Regions from separate parts of the Telluria sp. ZB4P37 genome, predicted to be linked through region 2. Evidence: predicted binding sites of a transcription regulator. Region 2 holds the regulator's gene; the other holds the start of a gene.

What was found. Region 2 encodes FliA, which starts transcription of late flagellar genes. Its sites were predicted from a motif close to CTAAAGTTTNNNNNNNNNNNGCCGNTA; they were not measured.
Positions count from the first base shown of each region.
Region 1: the regulator FliA is predicted to act here: its motif matches at 2,608-2,634, upstream of AC56K1_RS15530 (flagellinolysin).

Region 1 covers NZ_JCASID010000009.1:148,995-153,405, forward strand. The annotation lists gene AC56K1_RS15510 (serine endopeptidase) at 1-616, shown strand, start outside; gene AC56K1_RS15515 (DUF3597 domain-containing protein) at 661-1,065, opposite strand; gene AC56K1_RS15520 (hypothetical protein) at 1,107-1,622, opposite strand; gene ugpQ (glycerophosphodiester phosphodiesterase) at 1,804-2,565, shown strand; gene AC56K1_RS15530 (flagellinolysin) at 2,669-4,339, shown strand.
Region 2 covers NZ_JCASID010000013.1:24,637-29,047, forward strand. The annotation lists gene flhF (flagellar biosynthesis GTPase FlhF) at 97-1,560, shown strand; gene AC56K1_RS18170 (MinD/ParA family ATP-binding protein) at 1,553-2,371, shown strand; gene AC56K1_RS18175 (RNA polymerase sigma factor FliA) at 2,404-3,141, shown strand; gene AC56K1_RS18180 (flagellar motor protein) at 3,123-3,866, shown strand; gene motD (flagellar motor protein MotD) at 3,872-4,411, shown strand, end outside.

The sequences.
Region 1 (4,411 bases), on a different contig from region 2:
CCTTGACGCAGATCATATCCTGCAGGGTGTACAGGCGCGCTGGGAGAAAATCGACACGCCGGCGCGCCAGGCCTTCGTCGACGCCTCCATCGCCAAGGAATTGCGCGTCTTCCTGTACCGCCTGGCCCTGACGCTGCCCTTGCTGGTGCTGGCCGGCTGGCTGTTCGTTCGCAAGCGCAAGGGAACCTATTGGCCGTTTGTCTGGGGCTTCATCATCTTCGCCCTGTTCACCTTCTTCTTCGAACTCGTGCCCTACCTTCCGAGCTATGGCGGCTATGTGCGCTACCTGGTCGGCATCGCCATCACCGTTTTGGTGGGACGCTATGCGATCATTTCGCTGCAGCGCTACCTCGCGCGCCAGAAGGAAACCGAGGCGTTGCCCGACGCGCAGCGCCGCCAGGGCCTGCGCTACGATGCTGCCATGGCCCGCCTTGGCAAGGGCGTCTGCCCGGGTTGCGAGCGCCAGGCCGACCTGAAGGACGCCAAGCTCGATTTCTGCCCGCACTGCGGCATCGGCCTGTTCGACCGATGCGCCTGCTGCACGACCCGCAAGAATGCCTTTGCACGCTTTTGTTTCGCCTGCGGTACGGCGGCCAATACGACACTGGCCGACTGAGATCAGCCGGCCAGTTCAGGACCTAGCGCGCAAGCTTGCGCAGCTTAGTCACGCAGATCGGCCGGCACCTTGCCGCCATTGGCCGCGAGCTTGTTCATGACCTGCTTGTGCAGCCAGATGTTCATCGAAGCCGAGTCGCTGGTGTCGCCGCTGTAGTGCAGTTCGGCGGCCAGTTCCTTGCGCGCCTGCAGGCTGCTGTCCAGGTCGAGCAGCTTGAGCAGGTCGACGATCGAGCTGCGCCAGTTCAGCTGCTCGCCCGAGGCCTGCTGCTTGGCGCTCAGGATTGCCTCGACGTCCACCTGGTCCATGGCGGCCGGGGCAGGGGCGGGAGCCGGCTGCTGCGCTTGCGGCTGGGCCTGCGGTGCGCTCGGGGCCGGCGCGGCCGGGCCCTTGTTGGCGGCGTGCGACTTCGGGAAGATCTTGCTGAAGATATTGCTCAGGATGCCCATAGTGGTCCTCGTTGGTTGTGGTTGATGGAAGGGTGAAGCGATTAGCGGCGCATGTTCTGTGCCATGTGGCCCAGGGCGATGGCCAGTGCGGCGCCGCCGATGGCCTTGACCAGGGTCGGGTTGTCGGCATAGAAGTCGCCCATGCGGTCGACGATGCTCGGGTTTTGCTGCTCGGCCTTTTCAGCCAGCTCGCGCACGTCTTCCGGAGAGACCTGCTCGGCCTGCTCGGGCGTGACCTGCGTCGGGGTACGGCCGCCGAACAGCTTGCCGAGGGCGCCGCCGCCCAGCGAAGCAAGCACGCCCGGGCCGAGCGTGGAGAGCAGCTGGTTGAGCATGCCGGCACGCTGGTTCGGGTTGCTCTGGCCAAACATCTGGCTGACCATCTGCGGGAAGGGCGGGGTCTGGTCGGAGCGCAGCGCTCCGGTCACGCCCTGCGCCAGCGCCTCGCGCGGCGCGTTCTGTGCCACGCGGTCGAAATCGTCTGCTGCCTGGTTCTGGTTAGCGCCGGCAGCGCCGCCCAGGTATTGCGTCAGTAGGGTGCCTAGATCAAATGCCATCTCGTTCTCCTGCTTTTACATGGGTGAATGTTGAGAGTAGACGCGATGCTCTGCCTTCCTCTGTTCGGTATTCAACGGTGGCCACCCTAAAGGCGTGCTTCCTTTCCATGTAGACATCCAACCGTTCGCCGGGGTAAGCTTCCTGGCGCAGTCACCTGAAATCCTTCGGCAGGAGTGCAGCATGTGGCCTTACCCCCGGATCCTGTCCCATCGCGGCGGCGGCACGCTTGCCCCCGAGAACACCTTCGCCGGCTTGCGGCGCGGCATGGACTATGGGTTCCGGGCGGTGGAATTCGACGTCATGCTGGCGCGCGACGGCGTGCCGGTGGTGATGCACGATCCCTACCTCGGCCGCACGGTCACCGGCGCCGGTCACGTGTTCGACTATGACGCGGCCGAGCTGGCGCGGATGGATGCCGGCAGCTGGTTCGGCCCCGACTACCGCGGCGAGCCGGTGCCCCTGTTCACCGACTTCGCCCGCTATTGCAAGAAGCAGGGCGTCTGGATGAACATCGAGATCAAGCCGGCGCGCGGCTTCGATGCCGAGACCGGCGACGCGGTGGCGCGCATCGCCCGCGACATGTTCGCGGGCGAGATCGCGGCCGGCGACCTGGCGCGCTCGCCCTTGCTGTCCTCGTTCAGCCTGGCCGCGCTGGAAGCGGCGCAGCAGGCCGCCCCGGACCTGCCGCGCGCCTGCCTGATGAGCGAGCTGCCGCCGGGCTGGGAGCCGCTGGCGCGCTCGGTCGGTGCGGTCGCCATCCATACCAACCACAAGCACCTGACGCCGGAACTGGCCAAGGCCGTGCGCGACGCCGGTTTCGGCCTGTTCTGCTACACGGTCAACGATCCGGTCCGGGCCGGCGAATTGCTGGCGTGGGGCGTCGAGGCCTTCTGCACCGACCGGGTCGACCTGATCGGGCCGGAATTCGGCAGCCGGGCTTAGGCCTGGATCGAGGGTATTTGCAAAAAAATAAGCAAGCCGGGCCTCAAGTAGACTGACCAGTTGTCGTTAATGACGGGCGACCGCCCTCCGGGCCAAGGCCACCATGTCATTATCGATCAACACCAACGTCCAATCGCTCAATACGCAGCGTGCGCTTACGCTGCACGCCGCAAGCCAGGAGAAGCTCATCGCTCGCCTGAGCTCCGGCTCGCGTATCAACAGTGCCGCGGACGATGCAGCCGGGCAGGCGATTGCCGCGCGCATGACGGCAACCCAGCGCGGGATGAGCCAGGCGGCGCGCAACATCAGCGACGGCACCTCCATGCTGCAGGTGGCCGATGGCGCCATGGCGAACGTGGTCGAGAACCTGCAGCGCCTGCGCGAGCTGGCGGTAGCCTCCGGCAACGGCGCGTATACGGACAAGGACCGCGCCGCCTTGCAGCACGAGGCGGTGCAGCTGCTCCACCAGATCAACGAGGTGGGCGGGCAGACCCAGTTCAACGGCAACGCCATCTTCGCGCAGGAACGCACCAGCATCGGCGGCGACGAGCGCAAGCGGGTGGTGCTCGACGGCCTGAAGACCGGCTGGCTGAGTTCGGCAGAGGACATGATCAAGAAATACTATGGGCTGAGCGCGGACGGGGCCAGGATCACGGTCAACCTCGAGGGGGGCGATGGGGGCGCCGGCGTGCTGGCCTCGGTGTCCGGCACCGTTGGAGGCGACGGCAAGTTCAACAACCTGAGCCTGAACCTCGACATGGCCGACTTCGGCACTGCTGCCACGCCGGATGGCGGCGGCGCGCCGTTCTACAGCGACCGCATCGTCGCGCACGAGATGGCGCACGCCATCATGGGGCGTTCGCTGAACTTCTTTGGCTTGCCGCAGTGGTTCAGCGAAGGCACGGCTGAACTGATCCACGGCGCGGACGAGCGCCTGCGCGGCGCCATCGCGGGCGGCTCCACCGCGGCCGGTATCGTCGGCGTCATCGCCGGCGGCGGGTTTACCTACGAAGGCGGCTATGTCGCCACCCGCTACATGCACGACAAGCTCAAAGACCTGGGCGTGGAGGGCGGCATCAAGGGCGTGATGCAGTACCTGGACCAGAACCAGTCGGCCGACCTGGGCGTGGCCCTGAACGCGGTGACCGGCGGCCGGATTGCCGGCACGGCTGCCTTCCTCAGCGATTTCGGGACCAACGGCGCGAACTTCATCTCCACGAAGATGGATCTGTGGAACGCCGACACCGGCGCCATCGGCGGCCTCGATGCCGATGGCAGCACGGCGCGCAACGCCCGCACCGTGGTGCCGGACACCGGCACCAGCAACGCCTCGGACGGGCTGGCGAACTTCGTGGTGACCTACCCGGAGCTCGGCGGGGCCACCGGCGTGAACCGGATGCAGGTCCAGGTCGGCGGCGACGCGGGCGACCTGGTCGAGCTGCAGTTCTCATCGATGAACGCCAGTGCGCTCGGGCTGGCCGACCTGGACCTGAAGAACGCCGCCGTCTCGCTGCTGCACCTGGACCAGGCGCTGGAATTCGTCAACCAGCAGCGCGTGAACGTGGGCGCGGCCAGCAACCGGCTCGACATGGTTGCCAATGGAATGCAGGCCAATGCCATCAACCTGGCGGCGGCCAAGGAGCGGATCGAGGGCGTGGACTATGCGGGCACTGCCGCGGGGCTCACGCGCACGCAGATCCTGCAGCAGGCGGCATCGGCGATGCTGGCGCAGGCGAATAGCATGCCAAGGGCGGTGCTGTCGTTGTTGCGGTGATGTTCCAGGGTTTCGGCTACGCAGCGAAGGTTCGCCACACCCACCACCACGTCCTTCCCCCATAACCCGTAA
Region 2 (4,411 bases):
TGGTTTCTCCACGGCATCGCCAATAATACGAACCATGGACGGGCGGTTTCGCCTGCAGAAGACATAGAACAGTACAGTGAAGTGCGGAGAACAACGATGAACGTGAAGAAATTTACAGCGGCTACCTCCCGTGACGCCTTGCGCAAGGTGCGCGAGGCGCTCGGTCCTGACGCGGTCATCCTGTCCAACCGTCCGGTCGACGGCGTGGTCGAGATCCTGGCGCTGGACAACGACGACGTCGCCTCGCTGTCCTCCCCGAGCATCGAAGAAGCGCAGCCGCAGTTCGGCGCCTTCGACAACGACTTCGACCCGGAACCGGTCTTCGCCCGCGCCCCGGCCGCCTTCGCTCCCGCCTTCACCGCTCCCGAACCACGCCAGGCCGCAGCGCGCGCCGCCGCCCAGCCGCAGATGGACCCGTTCGCGGGCCAGCCCTATGTGGAACGCCGCGCAGCCCCTGTCGCCGAAGACATCCCGCCGACCTACGAAAACCGCCGCGCCCCGGCCCAGGCCTCCACCATCGACATGGCCGCCATGAGCTCGATGATGAGCGCCGCCATCGCCCAGGCCAAGGAATCGGCCACGCTCGAAATGAGCGGCATGATGAATGAAATCCGCGCCATGCGCGGCATGATGGAAACCCAGTTGGCCGAGCTGTCGTGGAATGCCAGCTCGCAGCGCGAGCCGCAAAAGAACGCCGTGCTGCGCGAAATGCTGGCCGCCGGTTTCTCGGCGACGCTGGCGCGCTACCTGATCGACAAGATGCCGGCCACGAAAGACGCGGCCGAAGCCCTCCGCTGGATCAAGACGGTGCTGGCCCGTAACCTGACCACCATCGCCAACGAAGACGATTTGCTGTCGCGCGGCGGCGTGTTCGCCCTGGTCGGCCCGACCGGCGTCGGCAAGACCACCACCACCGCAAAACTGGCGGCGCGTTGCGTGATGCGCCACGGCGCCGACAAGCTGGCGCTGATCACCACCGATGCCTACCGTATCGGCGGCCACGAGCAGCTGCGCATCTACGGCAAGATCCTGGGCGTGATGGTGCACTCGGTGAAGGACGAAGCCGACCTGCGGATTGCTTTGAAAGAACTCAAGAACAAGCACACCGTGCTGATCGACACCATCGGCATGTCGCAGCGCGACCAGATGGTGACGGAACAAGTAGCCATGCTGAGCGAATCCGGCGCCGACGTGAAGCGCCTGCTGTGCCTGAACGCGACCTCGACCAACGAGACCCTGAACGAAGTGGTGCGCGCCTACCAGGGCGGCGGCCTGGCCGGCTGCATCATGACCAAGCTGGATGAAGCCGCTTCGATCGGCAACGTGCTCGACGTCGTGATCCGCCAGAAGCTGAACCTGCACTACATCTCGAACGGCCAGCGCGTGCCGGAAGACCTGCACTTGGCCGACCGCGCCATGCTGGTCGACCGCGCCTTCCGTTCGCGCGCCGCCGGCAACGGCTTTAGCGATGCCGACCTGCCGCTGATGATGGCCGCCGCCGGCGCAAATGCTGGCAACCTGCACAACGACCGCAGCCTGCGCGAGGTGTCCCTTGGCTAGTTTCGATTTCGACCAGGCCGAAGGCCTGCGCCGGATGCTGCAGGGCCCGCGCCCGCGCATCGTCACTTTTCTTTCCGCCACCCCTGAAGACGACAAGGGCGCCATGCTCGTCAACCTGGGCGCCTCGCTGGCCCAGACCGGCAACGACGTCTTGATCGTGGACGCCTGCGAGCGCGAGTACGGCGTCGCCCGCCGCCTGGGCATCAGCCGCGCCGCCGCGCTGGCCAACGTGGCGCGCCAGGAGTGCGGCCTGAACCAGGTCCTGCACGCCGTGCCGCAGGGCTTTTCGGTGGCCTCGCTGGGCACCCCGCAGCGCGCGGACGATGCGCGCCGCCTGGCCAAGACCTTCGACGTGCTGGTCAAGCAGGCCGGCATCGTGATGGTGGACGCCGAACTCGGCCCGGACGGCGAATTGCCGCTGCCGCTGATGGCCAGTTCCGAGATCGTGGTGCAGGTCGGGACCTCGGCCGCCTCGATCACGAATGCCTACGCCTTGATCAAGCATTTGTCGCACCAACTGGGCCGCCGTCCTTTCGGCATCCTCGTTACCGGCGCGACAGAGGCGGAAGCCAAGGTTGTATACGATAATATGTCTACCGCGGCAACACGCTACCTGGCGGTGACCCTCAATTCGATGGGCTCGGTACCGGCCGACGAATACCTGCACCGCGCCGCGCGCCTGGGGCGCGCCGTGGTTGATGCCTTCCCGCTGGCGGGTGCATCGGTTGCTTTCCGCCAGCTGGCAGGCAAGTTCGCGCTGCACGCGATGCCGCAGCTGGGGCGGGGAGGCGGCGCACATTTCGGGTCCTGACCTGCTAGAGAAGAAAAGAAGACAAGCAACGCATGTACACGGTCAAAGGAATATCGGACAAGAACCATTTGCTGACGGAGCACATGCCGTTGGTGAAGCGTCTTGCCCACCACATGAAGGCCAAGCTGCCGCCTTCCGTGGAAGTCGATGACCTGGTGCAGGCGGGCATGATCGGCCTGCTCGATGCGATCAACCGCTACGAAGACAACCACGGCGCCCAGTTCGAGACCTATGCGGTGCTGCGCATCCGCGGCGCCATGCTCGACGAACTGCGCTCAAGCGACTGGATGCCGCGCAGCACGCGCCAGAATATGCGCAAGGTCGAAGCGGCGATGGAAGCGCTGCAGCAGCGCCTGGGGCGCCCGGCCAGCGAATCCGAAATCGCCAAGTCCCTGAAAATCCCGCTGTCCGAATACCAGGACATGCTGGGCGACGGCGGCGGCCACCAGCTGCTGTACTACGAAGACTTCCACGACGACGAAGGCGACGGCGGCAGCGCCGGCTTCCTCGACCGCTATGCGGTCGACGATGCCGATCCGCTGCGCTCGCTGCTCGACACCGACTTCCGCCAGGCCGTCATCGACGCCATCGACAAGCTGCCGCCGCGCGAGAAGATGCTGATGGGCCTGTACTACGAGGAAGAACTCAATCTGAAGGAAATCGGCGCGGTGATGGGCGTGAGTGAATCGCGCGTGTCGCAGCTGCACACCCAGGCGGTGTCGCGGCTGCGTGCCTCGCTCAAGGAGCAATTATGGACTGGGCCAGCGTAGCCGGGCTGGTGCTCGCGCTGGCGGGCATCCTGGTGGGCCACACGCTCGACGGCGGCAAGTTCGCGTCGCTGGTGCAGCCGGCCGCCTTCGCCATCGTGGTGGTCGGCACCTTCGGGGCCGTGCTGCTGCAAAGCGAGACCCGCAGCTTCCTGCACGGCATGCGCATGCTGCGCTGGGTGTTCTTCCCGCCGAAGTCAAGCCGCGACAAGCTCTCGCGCGAGATCGCGCTGTGGAGCCTCACCGCACGGCGCGACGGCCTGCTGTCGCTCGAGCAGTACATGGGAACGCAGGATAAATTCATCCAGAAGGGCCTGCGCCTGGTGGTGGACGGCATCAATCCGGACAAGATCCGCAGCCTGCTCGAGAGCGAAATCAGCGCCTACGAATTCGCCCAGCGCCAGGCCGCGCGCATCTGGGAATCGGCCGCCGGCTATTCGCCGACCATCGGCATCCTGGGCGCGGTGCTGGGCCTGATCCACGTAATGGAAAACCTGTCCGACCCGTCGCGCCTGGGTTCCGGCATCGCGGTGGCCTTTGTCTCGACTGTGTATGGCGTCGGGCTGGCCAACCTGTTCTTCTTCCCGGTCGGGAATAAACTGAAAGCCATCGTCAGCGACAAGGTGGCGCAGTACGAAATCCTCGCCGAAGTCTTCCACGACCTCGCCAGCGGCGACCACACCCGCGTGGTCGACGAACGGGTGGCGTCGCTGCTGGCGCGCCACTAAGCGGCATGGCGCGCAAACGCTACGACGATTCGAACGGCTCGGCCGAGCACCACGAGCGCTGGCTGATTTCCTACGCCGATTTCATCACGCTGCTGTTCGCTTTTTTTGTCGTGATGTATGCGATTTCCATCGTCAACGAAGGCAAGTACGCGGTGCTGTCCGAAGCGCTGGGCGACGCCTTCGGCGGACGCAGCCTCGCGCCCCAAGCCGCTACCCGGGTCGAACCGGCGCTGCCGCTGTCGCACATCGTCAACCGCAAGCGGATCGAAGCCGCGCGGCGCGAGCGCCAGCGCATGGAGACCCTGGCGAAAGACCTGTCGGCGACCCTGCTGCCGCTGGTGAAATCGGGCCAGGTGCGGGTGACCCAGAATGCACGCGGCATCAGCGTCGAGATCAATGCCAGTGCGCTGTTCGACCAGGGCGAAGCGGTGCTGCAGCCGGACGCGCGCGACGTGCTGCGCGAAGTGGCCGGCCTGCTCAAGAATCACCCGCACATGATCGAAGTCGAAGGCCATACCGACGACCTGCCGATCGCCACGCCCCAA